2 regions of the Agrococcus sp. TF02-05 genome follow, and region 1 is predicted to be linked to the other one. Evidence: predicted binding sites of a transcription regulator. Region 1 holds the regulator's gene; the other holds the start of a gene.
The links. The regulator HrcA, encoded in region 1, represses chaperone genes, less so after heat shock. The targets are predictions, from matches to a motif close to TTNGCACTCGNNNNNNNCGAGTGCNAA.

Region 1 (10,815 bases):
AACATCTCGGCGCGCTCCGGGGGCTCGGCGTGGTCGAAGCCGAGCAGGTGGAGGAGCCCGTGGGTCGTGAGGAGCCGCAGCTCCGTCATGAGCGAGTGGCTCGCCTCGAGCGCCTGCTGCTGCGCGACCTCGGGGCACAGCACGATGTCGCCGAGCAGGCCCGCGGGCGCGGGCCGGTCGTGGCTGCCGGGCCGCAGCTCGTCCATCGGGAAGGAGAGCACGTCGGTGGGGCCGGGCTCGTCCATCCACTGCACGTGCAGCTGCTCCATCGCGGCGACGTCGACGAGCGCGATCGACACGTCGGCGTCGGGGTGCACGAAGAGCTTCTCGAGGTGGTGCGCGACGAGCCGCACGAGCTGCGCCTCGTCGACCGACGCATCCGTCTCGTTCAGGAGGTCGATCGACATCAGTGCCTCCCTCGCCGCGCGTGGTGCGACTGCTGGCCCTGGCGGGCCTGCCGCGCCATGACCCGCTGGTCGTGCGCCGTGTAGGCGTCGACGATCTCGCCGACGAGCGTGTGCCGCACGACGTCGGCGCTCGTGAGCATCGCGAAGCGGATGTCGTCGATCTTGCCGAGCACCTGCTGCGCGACCTGCAGGCCCGAGGTGCCCGCGGGCAGGTCGACCTGCGTCGCGTCGCCCGTGACGACCATCTTCGAGCCGAAGCCGAGGCGCGTGAGGAACATCTTCATCTGCTCGGGCGTCGTGTTCTGCGCCTCGTCGAGCACGATGAACGAGTCGTTGAGCGTGCGGCCGCGCATGTAGGCGAGCGGCGCGACCTCGACGACGCCCGTCGCGAGCAGCTTCGGCACGAGCTCGGGATCCATCATCTCGTTGAGCGCGTCGTAGAGCGGCCGGAGGTAGGGGTCGATCTTGTCGGTGAGCGTGCCGGGCAGGAAGCCGAGCCGCTCCCCCGCCTCGACAGCGGGGCGCGTGAGGATGATGCGGTTGACCTCCTTGCGGTGCAGCGCCTGTACCGCCTTCGCCATCGCGAGGTAGGTCTTGCCCGTGCCGGCGGGGCCGATGCCGAAGACGATCGTGTGCGCATCGATCGACTCGACGTAGGCGCGCTGGCCCTCGGTCTTCGCCCGGATCGACTTGCCCTTGCTCGTGAGGATCACCTCGCCGATCGCGTCGGCGAGGCTCCGCGAGGTGTCCTGCCGCAGGATGCGGCTGCCCTCGGCGACCTCCGTCTGGCTGAGGGCCGCGCCCTGCCGGACGAGGTCGACGAGCTCCTGCACGAGCCGGCCGGCGACCTCGACGTCGTGCTCGGGCCCCTCGAGCGTGACGAGGTTGCCGCGCACGGCGACGCGCACGTCGGGGTGCTCGTGCTCGAGGCGCGTGAGGAGCCGGTCCTGCGGCCCCAGCAGCCGCACCATCTCGATGCCGTCGATCTCGATCGAACGGGTTGCGTCAGGCAAGCGATCCCTCTCTGAGTGCGCCGGCGAGCACGTGCGCGTGGACGTGGAAGATGGTCTGGCCGGCGAGCTCGCCGGTGTTGAACACGAGCCGGAAGTCGCCGTCGGCGCGCTCGCGGGCGATCGCCTGCGCGGCCTGCACCATCTCGGCCATGAGGTGGGGGTCGCCGGCAGCGAGCTCGACGACGTCGCGGTACTGCGGCGACTTCGGCACGACCACGACGTGCATCGGCGCTTGCGGCGCGATGTCGGTGAACGCGATGATGCGGTCGGTCTCGAGCACGATCTCCGCCGGGATCTCGCGCGCGACGATCCGTTCGAACACGGTGGGCTCAGCCATGGTCGTCAGCCTACTCGCGCCCGGCTCACCAGCGCCCGAGCCGCAGCGAGAGCGCCGCGAGCCCCGCGAGCCCGGCGGTCGACGTGCGCAGCACGTGGTCGCCCATGCGCGCGCGCACGGCGCCGGCCGCGTCGAGCGCCTCGAGCTCCCCCGGGTCGATGCCGCCCTCTGGCCCCACGACGAGCAGCGCGTCGCGCTCGATCGGCACCTCGGCGATCGAGGCGGGCGCGGTCGGGTCGAGCACGACGAGCTGCCAGTGCGCGCCGAGGCCCGCGAGGCCCGCGCTGTCGACGACCCCGACGACCTCGGGCAGCCGCGCCCGGATCGCCTGCTTGCCCGCCTCGCGCACGATGCGCCGCCAGCGCTCGAGCGCCTTGTCGCCGCGGTCGCCCTTCCACTGCACGACGCTGCGCCTCGCCTGCCACGGCACGATGACGTCGACGCCGAGCTCGGTCGAGGCCTGCACGGCGAGCTCGGCCCGATCGCCCTTCGCGAGCGCCTGGGCGAGCGCGATGCGCGGGCTCGGCTGCGGCACCGCCTCAACGCGCTGCAGCACGACGTCGACGCCGTCGCGCTCGACGCGGTCGATGATCCCCTCGGCGAGCGTGCCAGCGCCGTCGCTCACGAGCACGCGCTCGCCGCGGCGCATGCGCGAGACGACGGCGGCGTGGTGCGCCTCCTCGCCCGCGAGCGTCACGACCGCGCCCGGCTCGGCGCCCGCGAGCGCGTCGTGCCAGTAGCAGTGGGCCATCAGAGCCGGAGGCGGTCGCGCATCTTCGCGAACAGCCCCTGCTTGAACTGGGCGAGCTGCGGCGCGGGCGCCTTCGTGCGGTCGCGGAGCTCGCGCAGCAGCTCCTCCGTGCGCCGGTCGATGCGCTGCGGCGTGACGACCTGCACGCCGAGCTTGAGGTCGCCGCGGCCGGCGCCGCGGAGGCGCGTGACGCCGCGCTCCCCGATCGTGATGACGTCGCCCGACTGCGTGCCGGGGCGCACCTCGACCTCGACGGGGCCGTCGATGCCCTCGACGGTGCTCCGCGCGCCGAGCGCGGCGTCGGAGATCGACACCTCGAGCGTGCCGAGCAGGTCGTCGCCCGAGCGGGAGAAGACGTCGTGGTGGCGCACGTTGATCTCGAGGTAGAGCGTGCCGGCGGGGCCGCCGGCCTCGCCGACCTCGCCCTGGCCGGGCAGCTGGATGCGCAGGCCCGTGTCGACGCCCGCGGGGATGTCGACGGGGATCGTGCGCTCGGCGCGCACGCGGCCGTGGCCCGCGCACGTCGGGCACGGCTCGGGGATGATGCTCCCGTAGCCCTGGCACGCCGCGCACGGCTGCGAGGTGACGACGTTGCCGAGCAGCGACCGCACCTGCCGCTGCACGTGGCCGGAGCCGCCGCACATCGTGCAGCGCTGCGGGCTCGATCCGGGCGCGGTGCACGCGCCGTCGCACGTCTCGCACAGCACGGCCGTCTGCACGCGCAGCTCCCGGTGCACGCCGAAGACGACGTCGGCGAGGTCGAGGTCGAGGCGCAGCAGGCTGTCCTGCCCCGGCTGGCGCCGCGAGCGCGGCCCGGCCGAGCGGCCGCCGCCGAAGAACTGCTCGAAGATGTCGCCGAACCCGAAGCCCCCGGCCCCGCCGAGCGACGGGCCGCGGTCGTACTCCGCGCGCGACTGCGGGTCGCCGAGCACGTCGTACGCGTGCGTGACGTCCTTGAATCGCTCGGCCGCGTCCTCGCTCGGGTTGACGTCGGGGTGCAGCTCTCGCGCGAGCCGGCGGTACGCCTTCTTGATCTCGTCCTGCGTGGCGTCGCGCTCGACGCCGAGTGTCTCGTAGTGGTCGCTCACTCAGTCCTCGCTCAGCAGCCGCGTGAGGTAGCGCGCCACTGCGCGCACCGCGGCCATGTTCCCTGCGTAGTCCATCCGGGTCGGGCCCAGGACGCCGACGTGCCCCTCGCTGCCGTCGGCCGTGTAGGTCGAGGCGACGACCGCCGCCTCGCCGAGCGGCCCCGAGAGCTCGCGGCCGATGCGGGTCGCGACCTCCCCCTCGGAGCCCATCTCGTCGAAGAGGCGCAAGAGGGTCACCTGCTCCTCGATCGCGTCGAGCACGGGCGTCACGGTGCCCTGGAAGTCGCGCTCCTCCCGCACGAGGTTCGCGGCGCCCGCCATCACGATGCGGTCGCCGCCGGCCCCCTGCAGCATCTCGGTCAGCGCCTGCGCGACCGCGCCGGTCGCGGTCGCGATCGAGGCGGGGGCGGATGCGGCTGTCGACGAGAGGCGCTGGACGGCCTCGGCGGGCGCGAGCTCGGCGATCGTCTCGGTGAACGCCCGGCCGAGCACCGATGCCTGCTCGGGCTCGATGCGCTGCCCGACGTCGAGCAGTCGCTGCTCGACGCGGCCCGAGTCGAGGATGAGCACCGCGAGCACCTTCGACTCGGTGACCGCGACGAGCTCGACGCGGCGCACGGCGCCCGGGCGCCGGAGCGGCACCTGCACGAGCGCGACCTGGTTCGTGAGGCTCGAGAGCAGGCGCGCGGTGCGCGCGAGCACGTCGTCGCGATCGACCGACTCGTCGAGGAAGCGCGCGATCGCCTGGCGCTGCGCGGGGGTGAGCGGCTGCATGCGCTGCAGGCGGTCGACGAAGACGCGGTAGCCCTTGTCGGTCGGCACGCGGCCCGACGAGGTGTGGGGCGCGACGATGAGCTCCTCCTCCTCGAGGAGCGCCATGTCATTGCGGATCGTCGCCGCGGAGACGCCGAAGGCGTGCCGCTCGACGATCGACTTCGACCCCACCGGCTCCCGCAGGGCGACGTAGTCCTCGACGATCGCCCGGAGGACCTCGAGACCGCGATCCGAGACCATCCCGCGCTCCTTCCCCCCTGCTGGCACTCTCCAATGCTGACTGCCAATCCTACCGCGCCGCGACGCGCCGCGCCCGATCGCTCACCCGTTCTCCAGCCATCCCGGCGCACAATGGCCGTGCGGAACGTCCGCAGATCCTGCGGACCACTCACGAAAGGCACTCCCCATGTCCGACCCCAACGTGCCCCGCCGAGACGACCAGCACGAGCCGACCGACCCCTCGAGCGAGGGCTTCTCGGTCACCGACGAGCAGCACGCGGCCCCCAGCGCGCCCGCCGCTCCGGCGCTCGGCCAGCCGGCCGAGCCCTTCTCCGCTCCCGCGGGCGGCGCCGTGCCGAGCGCGCCCGGTCAGCCCGCGTTCGACTCCGACGCGAGCCGCGACTGGAGCCAGCCGCAGCCGGGCCAGCAGGGCAGCGCTCCCTTCGACCAGCCCGGGTACGGCCAGGGCGGCTACGCCCAGCCGGGCTACGGCCAGCCGGGGGGCCAGCAGCATGGCGCCCCCCAGTACGGATCGCCGCAGTACGGATCGCCGCAGTACGGATCGCCGCAGTACGGATCCCCGCAGCATGGCGCTCCGCAGTACGGCGCGCCCGGCCAGCCGCAGTACGCGGCCGGCGCCCCCATGTCGCCCGTCGACGAGAAGAACGCCGGCATGTGGGGCCACCTCTCGGGCCTCTCGACGATCGTCACCGGCGGCTGGGGCGGCTGGATCGGCCCGCTCATCGTCTTCCTCATCTACAAGGACCGCAGCGCGTTCGCGCGGCAGGAGTCGAAGGAGGCGCTCAACTTCGGCATCTTCATGACGATCCTGACGATCGGCCTCATCGTCGTCGGGACCATCCTGTCGTTCGTCGGCATCGGGTTCCTGCTGCTGATGATCTGGTGGGTGCCGGGGCTGCTGCAGGTGATCTTCTCGATCATCGGCGGCGTGCGCGTCAACGCCGGCGGCTCCTACCGCTACCCGTTCAACTGGCGGCTGGTGAAGTAGCTCAGGGCAGCAGGCGCCGCACGACGGCGTCGGCGAGCAGCCGCCCTCGCGGCGTCGGGATCACCCGGCCGGCGAGGGCGGCTCTCCCGTCCACGAGGCCGTCGGCGACGAGCCCCGCGACGGCGCGGCGACCCTCGGCGTCGAGCACGTCGATCGCGAGCCCCTCGGCGATGCGCGACTCCAGCAGCACGCGCTCCACGCGCCGCGTCTCGGCGTCGAGCACCTCGCGCGCGAGCGCGGGCGAGGCGCCCGCGACGAGCCGGTCGCGGTAGGCGGCGGGGTGCTTGACGTTCCACCAGCGCACCCCGCCGACGTGGCTGTGGGCGCCGGGCCCGAAGCCCCACCAGTCGTGCCCGCGCCAGTAGGCGAGGTTGTGCCGGGCGACCCGGTCGCCCTTCGCCCAGTTGGAGATCTCGTACCAGGAGTAGCCGGCCCGGCCGAGGGTCGCATCCGCCGCCTCGTACATCGCGGCCTGCAGGTCGTCGTCGGGGGCCGCGAGCTCGCCGCGGCGGATGCGCCGCGCGAGGGCGGTGCCGTCCTCGACGATGAGCGCGTAGGCCGAGACGTGGTCGGGCGCCATCGCGACGGCCGCGTCGAGCGATCGCTGCCAGTCGGCGAGCGACTCCCCCGGCGCCCCGTAGATGAGGTCGAGGCTCACCTCGAGCCCCGCCTCGCGCGCCCACTCGACGACGAGCGGCACGCGCTCGGGGTCATGGGTGCGGTCGAGCGCCGCGAGCACGTGCGGCACCGTCGACTGCATGCCGATCGACACGCGCGTCACGCCGCCCGCGCGCAGCTGCACGAGACCGGCGAGGTCGATCGAATCGGGGTTCGCCTCGACCGAGACCTCCGCGCCCTCGGCGAGCCCGAACGCATCCGTCACGGCCTGCAGCATCGCGACGAGGTCGCCCGACGGCAGGAGCGTCGGCGTGCCGCCGCCGAAGAAGACGGTCTGCATCGGGCGGAGCGGGCCGAGCTCGCCGAGCACCGCGCGCGCGAGGCGGATCTCGGCGGCGACGTCGCCCGGGTAGCCCGCGCGGGTCGCGCCGCGCAGCTCGTCGGCCGTGTAGGTGTTGAAGTCGCAGTAGCCGCACCGCACCGAGCAGAACGGCACGTGGATGTAGACGCCGAAGGGCGCATCGGCCGCGGTGCCCTCGGGCAGCCGGCCGTCGGCGGGAGCCGCCTCGCCGTCGGGCAGGCGACCCACGTCAGCGCACGTCGATCGAGCGCAGCACGTCCATGTAGCGGTCGTGGTACCTCGAGCGCAGCGCCTTGGAGACGGGAGCGCCGAGCTTGGCGTACCACGCGGCGTTGCGGACGATCGCGCGGAAGTGGAGGAAGACGGTCTCGTCCTCGGCGATCTCGACCGTGAAGCGCTCCTCGCCGGCCTCGGGGTGGCCCTCGAGCGAGCCGAGGATCACGCCGTGGCTATTGGGCTCCTCCTCGACCGCGATGACCCGCATCGGGCCGTGGAACTGGATGCCGAGGAAGCGGATGCGCTGGTCGACCGAGTCGCCCGGCTGCAGGAACGGCTCGCCGTCGGGACCGAAGTCCTGCTGCGGCTCGACGCTCGCGGCGCGGGTCGCCTCGCCGTCCTGGAAGCCGACCGGGCGGTAGACGGTGCCCTCCTCGGTGCCGACGACGTCGACCTCGATGCCCGCGAGCCGCTGCACCTTCCACGTGCGCAGCGCCGCGACAGCGGCGTCGAAGCGCGGCCGGCCGTGGCCGATGCGCGAGCGGCGCTGCACGACCTCGAAGCCCTTCGGCGGGAAGCGCGTGAAGTCGAAGTGCGCCGTCGCGCCGACCGCGCCGTAGTTCGTGGCGCGCTCGCGGATGGGCTTCACTTCGCGTCCTTCTTCGACTCGCCGCTCGAGAGGGCGGCGATGAACGCCTCTTGGGGCACCTCGACGCGACCGACCATCTTCATGCGCTTCTTGCCCTCCTTCTGCTTCTCGAGCAGCTTGCGCTTGCGGGAGATGTCGCCGCCGTAGCACTTCGCGAGGACGTCCTTGCGGATCGCGCGGATCGTCTCGCGCGCGATGATGCGCGCCCCGACGGCGGCCTGGATCGGCACCTCGAACTGCTGCCTCGGGATGAGGTCCTTGAGCTTGCCCGCCATGAGCACCCCGTAGGCGTAGGCCTTGTCGCGGTGCACGATCGCGCTGAACGCATCCACCTGCTCGCCCTGGAGCAGGATGTCGACCTTGACGAGGTCGCCCTCCTCCTCGCCGTCGAGCTCGTAGTCGAGCGACGCGTAGCCCTGCGTCTTCGACTTGAGCTGGTCGAAGAAGTCGAAGACGATCTCGCCGAGCGGCAGCCGGTAGCGCAGCTCGACGCGGTCCTCCGAGAGGTACTCCATGCCGCCGAGCGTGCCGCGGCGCGACTGGCACAGCTCCATGATCGCGCCGACGTAGTCCTTGGGCGCCAGGATCGTCGCGCGCACCATCGGCTCGACGATCGAGTGGATCTTGCCCTCGGGGAACTCGCTCGGGTTCGTCACCGTGTGCACGACGCGGTCCTCGGTCTGCACCTCGTAGACGACGCTCGGGGCGGTCGCGATGAGGTCGAGGTTGAACTCGCGCTCGAGCCGCTCGGTGATGATCTCGAGGTGCAGGAGGCCGAGGAAGCCGCAGCGGAAGCCGAAGCCGAGCGCGACCGAGGTCTCCGGCTCGTAGACGAGCGCCGCATCCGACAGCTTGAGCTTGTCGAGCGCCTCGCGCAGCACCGGGTAGTCGCTGCCGTCGATCGGGTAGAGGCCCGAGAAGACCATGGGCTTGGGGTCGGCGTAGCCCTTGAGCGGCTCGGTCGCGGGTGCGCGGTAGGTCGTGACGGTGTCGCCGACCTTCGACTGGCGCACGTCCTTCACGCCCGTGATGAGGTAGCCGACCTCGCCCGCGGCGAGCCCCTTCGCGGGCACTGGCTCGGGGCTCGAGACGCCGATCTCGAGCAGCTCGTGGCGCGCGCCGGTCGACATCATCTGGATCTGCTCGCGCGGCTCGAGCCGGCCGTCGACCATGCGGACGTAGGTGACGACGCCGCGGTAGCTGTCGTAGACCGAGTCGAAGATCATCGCGCGGGCGGGGCCGTCGACGTCGCCCTGCGGCGCGGGGATCGTGCGCACGACGCGGTCGAGCAGCGCGTCGACGCCGACGCCCGTCTTGCCGCTCACGCGCAGCACGTCGTCGGGGTCGCCGCCGATGAGGCCGGCGATCTCGGCCGCGAACTTGTCGGGATCGGCGGCCGGCAGGTCGATCTTGTTGAGCACCGGGATGATCTCGAGGTCGTTGTCCATCGCGAGGTAGAGGTTCGCGAGCGTCTGCGCCTCGATGCCCTGGGCGGCGTCGACGAGCAGGATCGCGCCCTCGCACGCGGCGAGCGACCGGCTCACCTCGTAGGTGAAGTCGACGTGGCCGGGGGTGTCGATCATGTTGAGCGCGAAGGTCTGCCCGTCGACCTCCCACGGCATCCGCACGGCCTGCGACTTGATCGTGATGCCGCGCTCGCGCTCGATGTCCATGCGGTCGAGGTACTGCGCGCGCATCGAGCGGTCGTCGACGACGCCCGTGAGCTGCAGCATCCGGTCGGCGAGGGTCGACTTGCCGTGGTCGATGTGCGCGATGATGCAGAAGTTGCGGATGCTCGCGGGATCGGTCGAGGCAGGCTCGAGTGCCTTGGTCGCTCTGGGGCTCACGGGTCCTTCTCGATGGGGGTCTCGATGGAGTGGTGCGGAATGGTCCATTCTCCCACAGCGGATGCGTCGGGCCGCGTTGCGACCGCGGGCCGCGCGCTGGTAGAGTCGTTCGTTGGCTTCCCCTTCTTCTGCGCGCCCGTCGCGCGAGGGCGGGTCGCGGCGGGGCTCATCGGAGCGCAAGCCGCCGCCAACCATCTTCCGAGCAGAACAGGACCCCACGTGGCGAACATCAAGTCGCAGATCAAGCGCATCCTCACCAACCAGAAGGCGACCGACCGCAACCGCGCCGTCAAGAGCGAGGTCAAGACCGCTGTGCGCGAGGCGCGCAAGGCGATCGCCGCGGGCGACAAGGCCGTGGCGCAGGAGAAGGTCGCCATCGCGGCGCGCAAGCTCGACAAGGCTGCCTCGAAGGGCGTCATCCACAAGAACCAGGCCGCGAACCGCAAGTCGTCGATCGCGAAGCAGGCCGCTGCGCTCTGATCCGAGCCGCACACCTCGAAGGCGGGGGCCCCGACGGGCCCCCGCCTTCGTCGTCCTGCCGGGCGGCCACTGCGCGCCCGAGTGGTCACCCGCGCGCCTGAGTGGTCACTTCTGCGCCTGAGTGGTCACTTCCGCGCCTGAGCGGTCACTTCCGCGTTTGCGCGGTCACTTGCGCGCCCGAGTGGCGCCCGCCAGCCACCTGCGGAACGCGCCACTCACCTACGCTAGGGGCTCAAGTCAGTCGAGGAAGGCGACCGCGCGGACCGGGGCGCCGTCGCCGGCGAGGCGCAGCGGGAAGAACCCGACCCGCACCGTCGCCGGCAGCGCCTCGAGGCCCCGCACGTTCTCGACGATGAGGCCATCGGCGCCGAGCACGACCTCGTGGACCGGGAACGACGCATCCGTCGACCCCGTCGGGTCGGGGCTCAGGGTGTCGACCGCGAGCACCCGCATGCCGCGGCGCACGAGCTCGCGCGCGGCATCCGCGTCGAGGGCGGGGTGGCGCAGCGCGCGCTCGGCGCCGAAGTGCGCGGCCCAACCGGTGTCGACGAGCACGATCGGCGGCACTCGCTCCGGCAGCTGGCCCGCTGCCTCGAGCTCGCGCCAGCCGTACACGTCGCCGTCGGCGAGCCCCGCGACGCGCACGACGAGCGCCGCCCCCACGAGCTCGTCGAGCGCGACGTCGGCCATCGTGCGGCCGCCCTCGATCGAGTGGGAGGGCGCGTCGACGTGGGTGCCGGTGTGCGAGCCCATCCGGATGCTCGCGACGTCGACGCCGTCGGCCGCGACCGTGAGCGCGGGCTCGATGCGCACCGCCGGGTCGCCGGGGTAGACCTGCATCCCGTCGACGACGGGATGGCTCAGGTCGACGAGCGTGCCGCGACCCTCCCCCGTGGTCTCAGCGCGCATCCGCCGTCTCGGCCAGGTGCGGCGCGGGCTCCGGGGCTCCCTTCGCACGGCCGGGCAGCGAGAGCGCGAGGTAGAGCACGAACGTGACGACGAAGCTCGGCACCGTCGCGCCGAACGGCAGCGGCCACACGTACGCC
Region 2 (10,815 bases), on a different contig from region 1:
GCGGCGCGCGCGGGCGACGCGCGGGCGCTCGAGGTGCTCGAGGGCGCGGGCCGCGCGGTCGCGGCAGGGCTGCGGCGGCTGCTGCCGGCCTTCGACCCCGAGGTCGTCGTGCTGGGCGGGCGCGTGATGCTGCAGACGGCCGACCTGCTGCTGCCCGTCATCGAGCGCGAGCTCGCGGCGCACGCGCCGCTGCAGGGCGTGCCGCAGCCGCGCCGGCTCGAGCTCGCGCGGCTCGGCGACCACGCGGCGGCGATCGGCGCGGCGGTGCTCGCCGCGCGCTGAGCGGCTGCGGCCCGCCGCGGCCTTCGCGCGGTGGTACCGGATCGTCGCCTGCGCGCGCGTCAAGCGGCCAATCGGTACCACCCTTCGCCGAGGGTGGTACCGATTCGTCGCCTGCAGCGGCGGCGAGCGGCCATCCGGTACCACCCTCGAGCTGCGCGCCGCGCCGCCGATCCGCGGCGCGGCCCCGCTGCTCGCAGCGATGTGCACGCTCTTGTGGCGCTCGGCGCGATCGAGCCGCAAGAGCGTGCACATCGCGCGGGGGTGAGACGCGGAACGGCCCGCGGCGTGAGCCGGGGGCCGTTCGTGCGTGAGGCGGGTGCTGGGCTCAGCCCTGTGCGCGGCGCGGGCCGCGGCGCTGCTGGCCGCCCGAGCGGGCCGAGGCCGCGCCCGACTGCAGCGAGCCGCCGCCACTCGACGACCACGCGACCGACGAGCCGCCGCGCTGACCGCCGGAGCGCGCGGGCGCACCGGAGCGACCGCCCGAGCGGGCTCCGCTCTGGCCGCCGCGGCCGCCGGCCGCGCCGCCCTGCTTGACCTCGGGGCGACCCGAGCGGTCCTTGCGCGGCCGCTCCGAGCGCGCCGCGCCCGTCGAGGCGCCGTGCGCGCCCGAGCCGGCGACGCCCTCGCGGGCCGCGCGCTTCCGGCGCGCGTTCGCGCCGGTCGAGCGACCGCCGCCGCCCTGCTGCTGGATCTCGTTGCCCGAGCCGGGGCCGCCGGGGACCGGGGCCACGTGCGGCGCGTACGGTCCGACGAGCGCGTCCACCGCATCCGACGACGCCGTCACCTGCTGCGGCTGCACGCCGATCTTGGCCTTGCGCAGCAGCGACATCGTGTCGCCCCGCTGCGAGGGCAGCATGACCGTCACGACATCGCCCTCGGTGCCGGCGCGAGCCGTGCGGCCCGAGCGGTGCAGGTAGGCCTTGTGCTCCATGGGCGGGTCGACGTGCACCACGAGCTCGACGCCGTCGACGTGCACGCCGCGAGCGGCGACATCCGTCGCCACGAGCACGCGCACCGAGCCGTCGCTGAAGGCCGCGAGGTTGCGGTCGCGGGCGTTCTGCGACAGGTTGCCGTGCAGGTCGACGGCGGGGATGCCGGAGGCGGTGAGGTGCTTCGCGAGCTTCTTCGCCTGGTGCTTCGTGCGGGTGAAGAGGATGCGGCGGCCGAGCCCCGACGCGAGGCGGCGCACGAGCAGGTTCTTGTCGTCGGGCGCGACCTCGAAGAGGTGGTGCGTCATGGCCGCGACGGGCGAGTTCGCCTCGTCGACCGAGTGCATGACCTCATTGGTGAGGAAGCGCTTGACGAGCTTGTCGACCCCGTTGTCGAGGGTCGCTGAGAACAGCAGGCGCTGGCCCGAGCCGGGCGTCTTGTCGAGGATCTTCGTCACGACCGGCAGGAAGCCGAGGTCGGCCATGTGGTCGGCCTCGTCGATGACGGTCATCTCGATGGCCGAGAGCGAGGCGATGCCCTGGTTCATGAGGTCCTCGAGGCGGCCGGGGCACGCCACGACGATGTCGACGCCGTTGCGCAGCGCGGTCTCCTGCGGGCGCTGCGAGACGCCGCCGAAGATGGTGGTGACGGTGAGGCCGGCGGCCTTCGCGAGCGGCGCCATCTCGGTGGCGATCTGCGTCGCGAGCTCGCGCGTCGGGGCGAGCACGAGGCCGAGCGGGAGGCCCGCGCGGCGGTTGCCGCCCGCGAGCTCGCCCGAGAGGCGCGCGATGAGCGGGATGGAGAACGCGAGCGTCTTGCCCGAGCCGGTCTTGCCGCGGCCCAGCACGTCGCGCCCGGCGAGCGTGTCGGGCAGGGTGTCGGCCTGGATCGGGAACGGGTGCTCCCGGTCCATCGCCTTGAGGGCGGTGACGAGCTTGGCGGGCACGCCGAGCTCGTCGAAGGTCGTGGTGACCTCGGGGGTGATGGTGTCAGTCAACGGTTGCTCTTTCTGTGAGCGAGCGCGCGCATCCGGGCCGACCGCACACTCGTGCGGGCGGGTTCTTGGGTGGATGCGTCGACGCAGTTCGGCGAGCGCGGCGGTGGCCGCGATCGTTCGCCGTGGAAGGTTCATCGACGCCCGAGAACCGGGCGGAGAGAGGAGCGTTCAACGACGCAGGCGAGCCGGCAGCGATGCCCTGCTCGCGCAGTGACCTCAGCCTATCAGCAGGGGTCTGACATCACCTAGCCCCGATGCCGCCGAGTGCGAGGATGGCCGCATGGCCACCTCCAGAGTCTTCGTGGACGACGACCGGTTCCGGATCACCGAGTGGACGATCGAGCCCGGCGGCGCGATCGAGGAGCACACGCACGAGTACGACTACGCGGTCGTGGGCGTCGAGCCGTCGGTCATGTGGGCCGTGCTGCCGGACGGCACGGAGCTCGAGGTGGCGATCGAGCCCGGGGTCGCGTACACGCGCGCGGCCGGGACCACGCACAGGATGGAGAACCGCGGCTCCGTGCGGGTCGTCTTCACCGAGGTCGAGGTCAAGGCGTACGCCGGCTGACGAGCACGCGTTCGCGCAGGGCCCCCGCAGGTGCGCTCGATACCGTCCGATGCATGGCCAACCCGCTGAACGACGACGCGATCCTGCTGCTCACGCGCGGCTACGACACGAGCGAGACGATCTGGCAGCGCGCCCGGCCGGGTGCCCGTGCGGTGCGCACGCAGGCGCTCGGCAGCGACGCGCTCTTCATGCGCGGCGCGGAGGCGGTCGAGCTCTTCTACGACGAATCGAAGGTGCGCCGGCACGGGGCGATGCCGATGGTGATCCAGGAGTCGCTCTTCGGCCACGGCTCGGTGCACTCGCTCGACACGGCCGCGCACCGGCACCGCAAGGAGACCTTCCTCGGGCTCGCCTACGACGACGCCGAGGTGCGCCGGCTCGAGCCGCACCTCGAGCGCGAGTGGGGCGAGGAGCTCGCCGACTGGATCGCCGGCGGCGAGCGCTCGGCCTACGACGCGGCGGTCGGCGCGATCGGCCGCGCGATGCAGCGCTGGGCGGGACTGCCGGGCACGGCCGACGCGAAGACGCGCTGGGCGCGGCGGCAGGCGCAGATCGTCGATGGCTTCGGCGTGCCCTACTCCCCCGAGTTCCTGCTCACGATGGCCAACCGCTGGTGGTCGGACCGGCACGCGAGCGCGCTCATCGAGGCGGTGCGGGCGGGCGAGCTCGAGGCGACGGCCGGCACCGCGCTCCACGCGTGGGCGTGGCACCGCGACCCGGAAGGTGAGCTGCTGCCCGCGCGACTCGCGGGCATCGAGCTGCAGAACTCGTTCCGCCCCGCGATCGCGGTGTGCCGGTTCGTCGCCTTCGCCGCGAAGGCGCTCCACGAGCGGCCCGAGTGGCGCGAGCGGATCGCGGCCGAGACCGCCGAGCGCGGCAGGCTGACGGGCGGCCCGCTCGCGACCGCCTTCGCGCACGAGGTGCGTCGCACGGCGCTGTTCGTGCCGATGCTGCCGGGCCGCGCGATCGATGAGGTCGAGCTCGACGGCGAGCGCGTGAGCGCCGGCGCGCTGCTGCTGCTCGACGTGCTCGGCACCGACCTCGACGAGTCGAGCTGGGAGCGCGCGAGCGAGTTCGACCCCGAGCGCTTCGTCGGCATCGACGACTGGGCGGAGATCGAGGCGATGGGCGCCTTCGTGCCGCAGGGCGGCGGGCATCCCTCGACCGGTCACCGCTGCCCCGGCGAGAAGGTCACCATCTCGACGCTCTCGAGCGCGATCGCCGCGCTGAGCGATCCGCGCGTGACGATCCTCGGCGAGGGCCTCGACGTCAGCCGCCGGCGCATGCCGACGAAGCCCGCCTCGGGCGGCGTGGTGCGGAGCGCCCACCGGCGCCCCCGCGGCAGCAGCGGTGGCCGCTGCCCGTTCCACTGAGCCGCGTCAGCGGCGAGCGAAGAGCTCGCCGCTCGCGATGTCGGCCTCGAGCGACTCGAGCGAGCGGCCGCGCGTCTCGAACACGTGCCTCGCGATGAACCACAGCGCGAGCGCGCCGACGGCGGCGAAGAGGAAGAAGGCGCCCGTGATGCCGACCGCCTCGAGCAGCGACGGGAAGGCGAGCGCGAGCGCGCCGTTCGCGAGCCAGTGCGCGAAGACCGCGATGCCGATGCAGAGCCCGCGCACGCGCAGCGGGAAGATCTCGGAGAGGTAGACCCAGGTCGCGACGTTGAGGAACGTCTGCATCGCGCCGACGAAGGCGACGACGAGCGCGAGGAGCACGAAGGGGCGGATGGGGTCCCCCGGCTCGAGCGCGACCGAAGCGATCCCGATGAGCGCATGGCACAGCGTCGTGAGCGAGAAGCCGATCAGCAGAGTCGTGCGGCGGTCGATGCGGTCCATGAGCCGGAGCGCGACGAGCCCGCCGACGACGGCGATGATCGCCGGCGCGATGTTCGCGATGAGGGCCGCCGAGCGATCGAAGCCCGACTCCTCGAGCACGCTCGTGCCGTAGTACATGATCGCGTTGATGCCGGTGAGCTGCTGCGCGACGCCGACGCCGACGCCGACGAGCAGCACGCGGCGCAGCCAGCGGTCCGCGAGCAGCGCTCGGAGCCGCGCGCGGCCGCGCGGCGCGACCGCGGCGGCGTCGAGGCGGGCCTCGATGTGCGCGAGCTCGGCCTCGGCGCGCTCGCCCGCGCGCACCGAGCGCAGCACCGCGAGCGCCTCCTCGCGCCGGCCGCGCTCGGCGAGCCAGCGCGGCGACTCCGGCATGCGGAGCATGCCGAGGAAGAGCGCGATCGCGGGGAGCGCGCAGATCGCGAACATGATGCGCCAGATGCCGTCGAGGTGCCCGAGGGTGCTGCCGAGCACCGCGTTCACGATGAAGGCCGCGAGCTGCCCCGAGACGATCGCCACCTCGTTGCGGCCGGAGATCGAGCCGCGGATCTCGAACGGCGCGAGCTCGGCGAGGTAGACCGGCACGACCGTCGAGGCGCCGCCGACCGCGAGTCCGAGCAGCACGCGACCGACGACCACCGTGGCGAATCCGGGCGCGAGCGCGACGACGAGCGTGCCGACGAAGAACAGCACCGCGAGCGCGATCAGCGTCGAGCGTCGACCGATCCCGTCGGAGATGCGCCCGCCGAGCAGCGCACCGAAGGCGGCCGCGAAGACGAGCGAGCTCGTCACGATGCCCTCGGTGAGCGCCTCGAGCCCGAGCTCGGCGCTCATCGGCTGCAGCGCCCCGTTGATGACGCCCGTGTCGTAGCCGAACAGCAGCCCGCCGAAGCACGCGACGATCGAGATGACACCGAGCCGGGCGCGGTGGGGCCCGCCGCTCAGGGGCGGGAGCGCCGCCTCGCTGCCGGGGCTGGGCGGGGCGATGGCCACGGTGGGTCCTCCGGTCCTCGAGCGATGGGCAACCGCTCGATTCTGCCGTGGCGCGCGTGCCCGCGCGGCATCCGCCTGCGCCCGACCCGTCAGGGCTCGTCGAGCGGCTCCGCGTCGATCACCTCGTCGACGTCGTCGACCGTGTCGGCATCGAACGACCACTGCGCAGGCCGCTCCGCACCGGCGGCGCCGACCCACAGGCCCGAGCCGCCGGGCGCGACGTCGACGACCACCTGGTCGCCGTCGCGCACCTCGCCCGCGAGCAGCGCCCGCGCCAGCCGATCGTCGATCTCGCGCTGCATGAGCCTGCGCAGCGGGCGCGCGCCGTACACGGGGTCGTAGCCGCGCTCCCCGAGCCACTGCCTCGCCGCATCCGTCACCTCGACCGTCAGCCGCCGCTCGCGCAAGCGGCGGCCGAGCGCGTGCACCTGGATGCCGACGATCTCGCCGAGCTCCTCCTGCGTGAGCGCGTCGAAGATGACGATGTCGTCGAGCCGGTTGACGAACTCGGGCTTGAACGCGGCACGCACGGCGCCCATGACCTGCTCGCGCGCCGTCTGCGCCGAGAGGGTCGGGTCGGTGAGGAACGTCGAGCCGAGGTTGGAGGTCAGGATGAGGATCGTGTTGCGGAAGTCGACCGTGCGGCCCTGCCCGTCGGTCAGGCGGCCGTCGTCGAGCACCTGCAGCAGCAGGTCGAAGACCTCGGGGTGGGCCTTCTCGACCTCGTCCATGAGCACGACGGAGTAGGGCCGGCGGCGCACGGCCTCGGTGAGCTGGCCGCCCTGCTCGTAGCCGATGTAGCCGGGAGGGGCGCCGACGAGGCGCGCGACGGAGTGCTTCTCGCCGTACTCCGACATGTCGATGCGCACGAGCGCCTTCTCGTCGTCGAAGAGCAGCTCGGCGAGTGCCTTCGCGAGCTCGGTCTTGCCGACGCCGGTCGGCCCGAGGAACAGGAACGAGCCGGTGGGCTGGTCGGGGTTCGAGACGCCCGCGCGGCTGCGGCGCACGGCATCCGACACCGCCGAGACGGCCTCGCGCTGGCCGACGACGCGGAGCGCGAGCTCGTCCTCGAGCGCGAGCAGCTTCTCGGTCTCGCCCTGCAGCAGCCGGCCGACGGGGATGCCCGTCCACGCGGCGACGACCGAGGCGATGTCGTCCTCCGTCACCTGGTCGCCGACCATCCTCGCCCCCGACTCGGCGGCCTGCGCCTCGGCCTGCTTGAGCTGCCGCTCGACCTGCGGGATCTCGCCGTAGAGCAGCCGCGACGCGCGCTCGAGGTCGCCCTCGCGCTGCGCGCGCTCCGCGCGGCCGCGCAGCTCGTCGAGCTGCTCGCGCAGGCCGCCGATGCGGTTGAGGCTCGCGCGCTCGGTCTGCCAGCGCTCGTCGAGCGCCTTGAGCTCGGTGCGGCGCTCGGCGAGCGTCGCCTCGAGCTCGGCGAGCCGCTCCTTCGACGCGTCGTCGCGCTCGCGCTTGAGCGCGAGGCGCTCGATCTCCATGCGGTCGACGGTGCGGCGCAGCTGGTCGATCTCGGTCGGCGCCGAGTCGATCTCCATGCGCAGCCGGCTCGCCGCCTCGTCGATGAGGTCGATCGCCTTGTCGGGCAGCTGCCGGGCGGTGATGTAGCGGTTCGAGAGGGATGCGGCTGCGACGAGCGCGCTGTCGGCGATCGTGACCTTGTGGTGGGCCTCGTACCGCTCCTTGAGCCCGCGCAGGATCGCGACGGTGTCCTCGACGCTCGGCTCGCCGACGTAGACCTGCTGGAAGCGCCGCTCCATCGCGGCGTCCTTCTCGATGAACTCGCGGTACTCGTCGAGCGTCGTCGCGCCGATGAGGCGCAGCTCGCCGCGCGCGAGCATCGGCTTGAGCATGTTGCTCGCGCCCTGGCTGCCCTCGGCCGCGCCGGCGCCCATGATGATGTGCAGCTCGTCGATGAACGTCACGATCCGGCCCTCGGCCTTCGCGATCTCGGCGAGCACGTTCTTCATGCGCTCCTCGAAGTCGCCGCGGTACTTGCTGCCCGCGATCATCGCGTTGACGTCGAGCGCGACGAGCGACTTGCCCTTGAGGCTCTCGGGCACGTCGCCCGCGACGATGCGTTGCGCGAGGCCCTCGACGACGGCCGTCTTCCCGACGCCGGGCTCGCCGATGAGCACTGGGTTGTTCTTCGTGCGGCGCGAGAGCACCTGGCTGATGCGCCGGATCTCCTCGTCGCGCCCGATGACGGGGTCGAGCCGCCCCGAACGGGCGATCTCGGTGAGGTCGGTGCCGAACTGCTCGAGCGCCGACTGCTGCTCCTCCTGGCCCGGCATCATGCCGCCCATGCGTGCCATCCGCTCCTCCATCGATCCTGGACTAGCGATCTCAAACTTGAGTGCTATCGACTCAACTTTACTACGCATGCTGGACGTTGGCTAGGAAAACCGGTCGGACCGCTCCCCGCCGCCGATACTGAGGTACGGGCCGCCGCGACGGCGCCCCGATCGACCACGACGACGTGACCGATGTGAGGAGCTCGACATGACCGCTCAGGGCCCGGACGACTCCACCCCGAGGAGCCGTCCGTACGAACCGGCTCGGGACGCCGCGACGGGCGACGACGGGCGCGCGGATGCCGCCGACGCGCGCGAGCGGCGCCGCGACGATGGGCGCTCCGGTGCCGCAGAGGTGAGGGAGCGCCGGCACGACGATCGCTTGGCCACCGACGTGCGCCATGACCGCGAGGCCGTCGTGGCGCGGGAGCGCGAGCGCTTCGGCGGCGTCAAGGTGGGCGCGGCGTTCTTCGGCTGGCTCACCGCGACCGGTGCGGTCGTGCTGCTCATCGCGCTCGCCGCGGCGATCGGCGCGCTCATCGCCTCGCTCTCCGGCCGCGCCGTCGACGACGTCGTCGAGGGCGCGCAGCAGGACCTGCAGTCGGCCGGCATCTGGGGCGCCGTCATCCTGCTCGTCATCTGGTTCGTCGCCTACTACTGCGGCGGCTACGTCGCCGGTCGCATGGCGCGCTTCAACGGCGCCAAGCAGGGCGTGGCCGTGTGGGTGTGGGCCGTCGTGATCGCGATCGTCGCGGCGGTGATCGGGCTCGTGGCAGGGCAGAACTTCGCCCTGCCGCCCGGCTCGATGCCGACGCTGCCCCTCCCCGAGGACCAGGCGACGCTCGCGGCGATCATCTCGGCCGTCGTGGTCGCGGTCGTGGCGCTCATCGGCGCGGCGCTCGGCGGGCTCGCGGGCATGCGCTTCCACCGCCGCGTCGACCGCGCCGGCTTCGATCTGAGCGATCGCCGGTAGCCCGCCGCGACGGGCCTCGAGTCCCAGCGATCTCGAAGCGACGGGTTAGCACTCTCTTGGGTCGAGTGCTAGAATGGAGCCGCTCCTCGGGGCGGTCCCCGAGGGAGCTGCCGAAGACACCGACGGCCGTCGCACAGGGCACGGCCGCACGTGGAGGAGGTGGTTGTCAATGGCACTGACCTTCGACCCGTTCCGCGAGATGGACAGGATGACCGCTCGGCTGCTGGGCGGCGGTGGCGCCGCGGCCGCATCGAGCTGGATGCCCATGGATCTCTACCGCGCCGGCGATCACTACGTCGTGCACGTCGACCTCCCGGGCATCGACCCGGGCTCGATCGACCTCGGCATCGACGCCGGCACGCTGACGATCCAGGCCGAGCGCACGATCGGCGGCGGCGACCAGCGGCAGTGGATCGCGCAGGAGCGACCCGCCGGCCGCTACATGCGCCAGCTGAGCCTCGGCACCGACGTCGACCTCGACCGCATCGAGGCGTCGTACGAGCACGGCGTGCTCACCCTCACGATCCCGGTCGCCGAGCGCGCGAAGCCGCGCAAGATCGAGGTGCAGCACGGCGGCGGCGGGCAGTCGCAGATCGGCACGGGCCAGGGCTCGAGCGAGAGCGAGTCCTCGACCGCGACCGCCGGCTCGACGAGCTGAGCCGGGCCGCTCCACAGGCGCGGCGCCGCCACCGGCGGTCGCCGCGCCCTCCTGTCGCACGCGCAGGCCGCGCCGATAGCGTGGCGGCGTGACCGACCTGCACCTGACCCACCTCGGCGAGCACGGCTCGCCCGTCATGCTCTGCCACGGGCTCTTCGGGCAGGGCAAGAACTGGACGCAGATCGCGAAGGCACTCGCCGACCGGCATCGCGTCACGCTCGTCGACATGCCCAACCACGGTCGTTCGGGCTGGACCGAGCGCCTCGACTACCTCGAGATGGCGGATGCGGTGGCGAGCGCGATCGACGAGCCCACGGCCCTCGTCGGCCACTCCATGGGCGGCAAGGCGGCGATGCTCGCGGCCTTGCGCCACCCCGAGAAGGTCGAGCGGCTGTGCGTCGTCGACGTCTCCCCGGTCGCCTACCGCTCGACCGACGAGTTCGCCCGCTACATCGACGGCATGCTCGCGATCGACCTCGACGGGCTCGGCTCGCGCTCGGAGGCGAGCGAGGCGCTCGCCGAGGCCGCGCCCGATCCCGGCGTGCGCGGATTCCTGCTGCAGAGCCTGCAGCGCGACGGCGACGGCTGGCGCTGGCTGCCGAACCTCGAGGTGCTGCGCCGCGACCTCGCCGTGCTCCGCGGATTCCCCGAGACCGACGCCGTCTACGAGGGCCCCGTGCTGTGGGTCGCCGGTGCCGACTCGGGCTACGTGCGCGACGAGTTCGCGCCGCAGATGGAGGCGCGGTTCCCGAACGTGCGCCGCGTGACGATCAAGGGCGCGGGCCACTGGGTGCACTCCGAGCAGCCGCAGGTGTTCACCGAGGTGCTCGCCCGCTTCGTCGACGCGAGCTGACCCGCCGGTGCGCGACTGCGCCCGGCGAGCGTTCGGCTCGCCGGGCGCAGGGCGGGGTCAGCGGTCGGCCGAGATGACCGAGAGATCCTCCGCGAGCTCGACGTCGACGTCCTCGCCGCCGAGCTCGACCTCGACCTCGAAGCGCACGTCGGCGTCGTCCTCCGTCTCGATCGAGACGACGACGCCGCCTCCGGCCGCCGCGATCGCCGCGTCGCTGATCGCCGCGATCCGCGACGGGTCGAGCGGCACGTCGCTCGAGTCGTCGCCGTCGTCGTCCGCGCGCACGACCGGGTCGCCGCTGAGCGGCACGCGCACCTCGACCTCGCTGCCGTCGGCCAGCCGGATGTCGACCTTCCAGCCGTCGCGCTCGACCTCGACGCTCGTCGCATCGCCGCCGCCCGCGGCGGTGACCGCGGCCTC

Region 2: the regulator HrcA is predicted to act here: its motif matches at 8,930-8,956, upstream of JQT67_RS13070 (Hsp20/alpha crystallin family protein).

What each region holds. Positions count from the first base shown of each region.
Region 1 is NZ_JAGEKO010000001.1:406,301-417,115, forward strand. It holds gene ybeY (rRNA maturation RNase YbeY) at 1-407, opposite strand, end outside; gene JQT67_RS02040 (PhoH family protein) at 407-1,378, opposite strand; gene JQT67_RS02045 (histidine triad nucleotide-binding protein) at 1,413-1,757, opposite strand; gene JQT67_RS02050 (16S rRNA (uracil(1498)-N(3))-methyltransferase) at 1,783-2,508, opposite strand; gene dnaJ (molecular chaperone DnaJ) at 2,508-3,596, opposite strand; gene hrcA (heat-inducible transcriptional repressor HrcA) at 3,597-4,610, opposite strand; gene JQT67_RS13605 (DUF4870 domain-containing protein) at 4,777-5,598, shown strand; gene hemW (radical SAM family heme chaperone HemW) at 5,600-6,805, opposite strand; gene JQT67_RS13710 (DUF1990 family protein) at 6,807-7,442, opposite strand; gene lepA (translation elongation factor 4) at 7,439-9,289, opposite strand; gene rpsT (30S ribosomal protein S20) at 9,509-9,769, shown strand; gene JQT67_RS02090 (cyclase family protein) at 10,007-10,678, opposite strand; gene JQT67_RS02095 (cytosine permease) at 10,668-10,815, opposite strand, start outside.
Region 2 is NZ_JAGEKO010000014.1:58,899-69,713, forward strand. It holds gene JQT67_RS13035 (ROK family protein) at 1-282, shown strand, start outside; gene JQT67_RS13040 (DEAD/DEAH box helicase) at 608-2,125, opposite strand; gene JQT67_RS13045 (cupin) at 2,490-2,777, shown strand; gene JQT67_RS13050 (cytochrome P450) at 2,831-4,150, shown strand; gene JQT67_RS13055 (sugar porter family MFS transporter) at 4,157-5,602, opposite strand; gene JQT67_RS13060 (AAA family ATPase) at 5,692-7,932, opposite strand; gene JQT67_RS13065 (hypothetical protein) at 8,120-8,884, shown strand; gene JQT67_RS13070 (Hsp20/alpha crystallin family protein) at 9,054-9,542, shown strand; gene JQT67_RS13075 (alpha/beta fold hydrolase) at 9,631-10,395, shown strand; gene JQT67_RS13080 (hypothetical protein) at 10,453-10,815, opposite strand, start outside.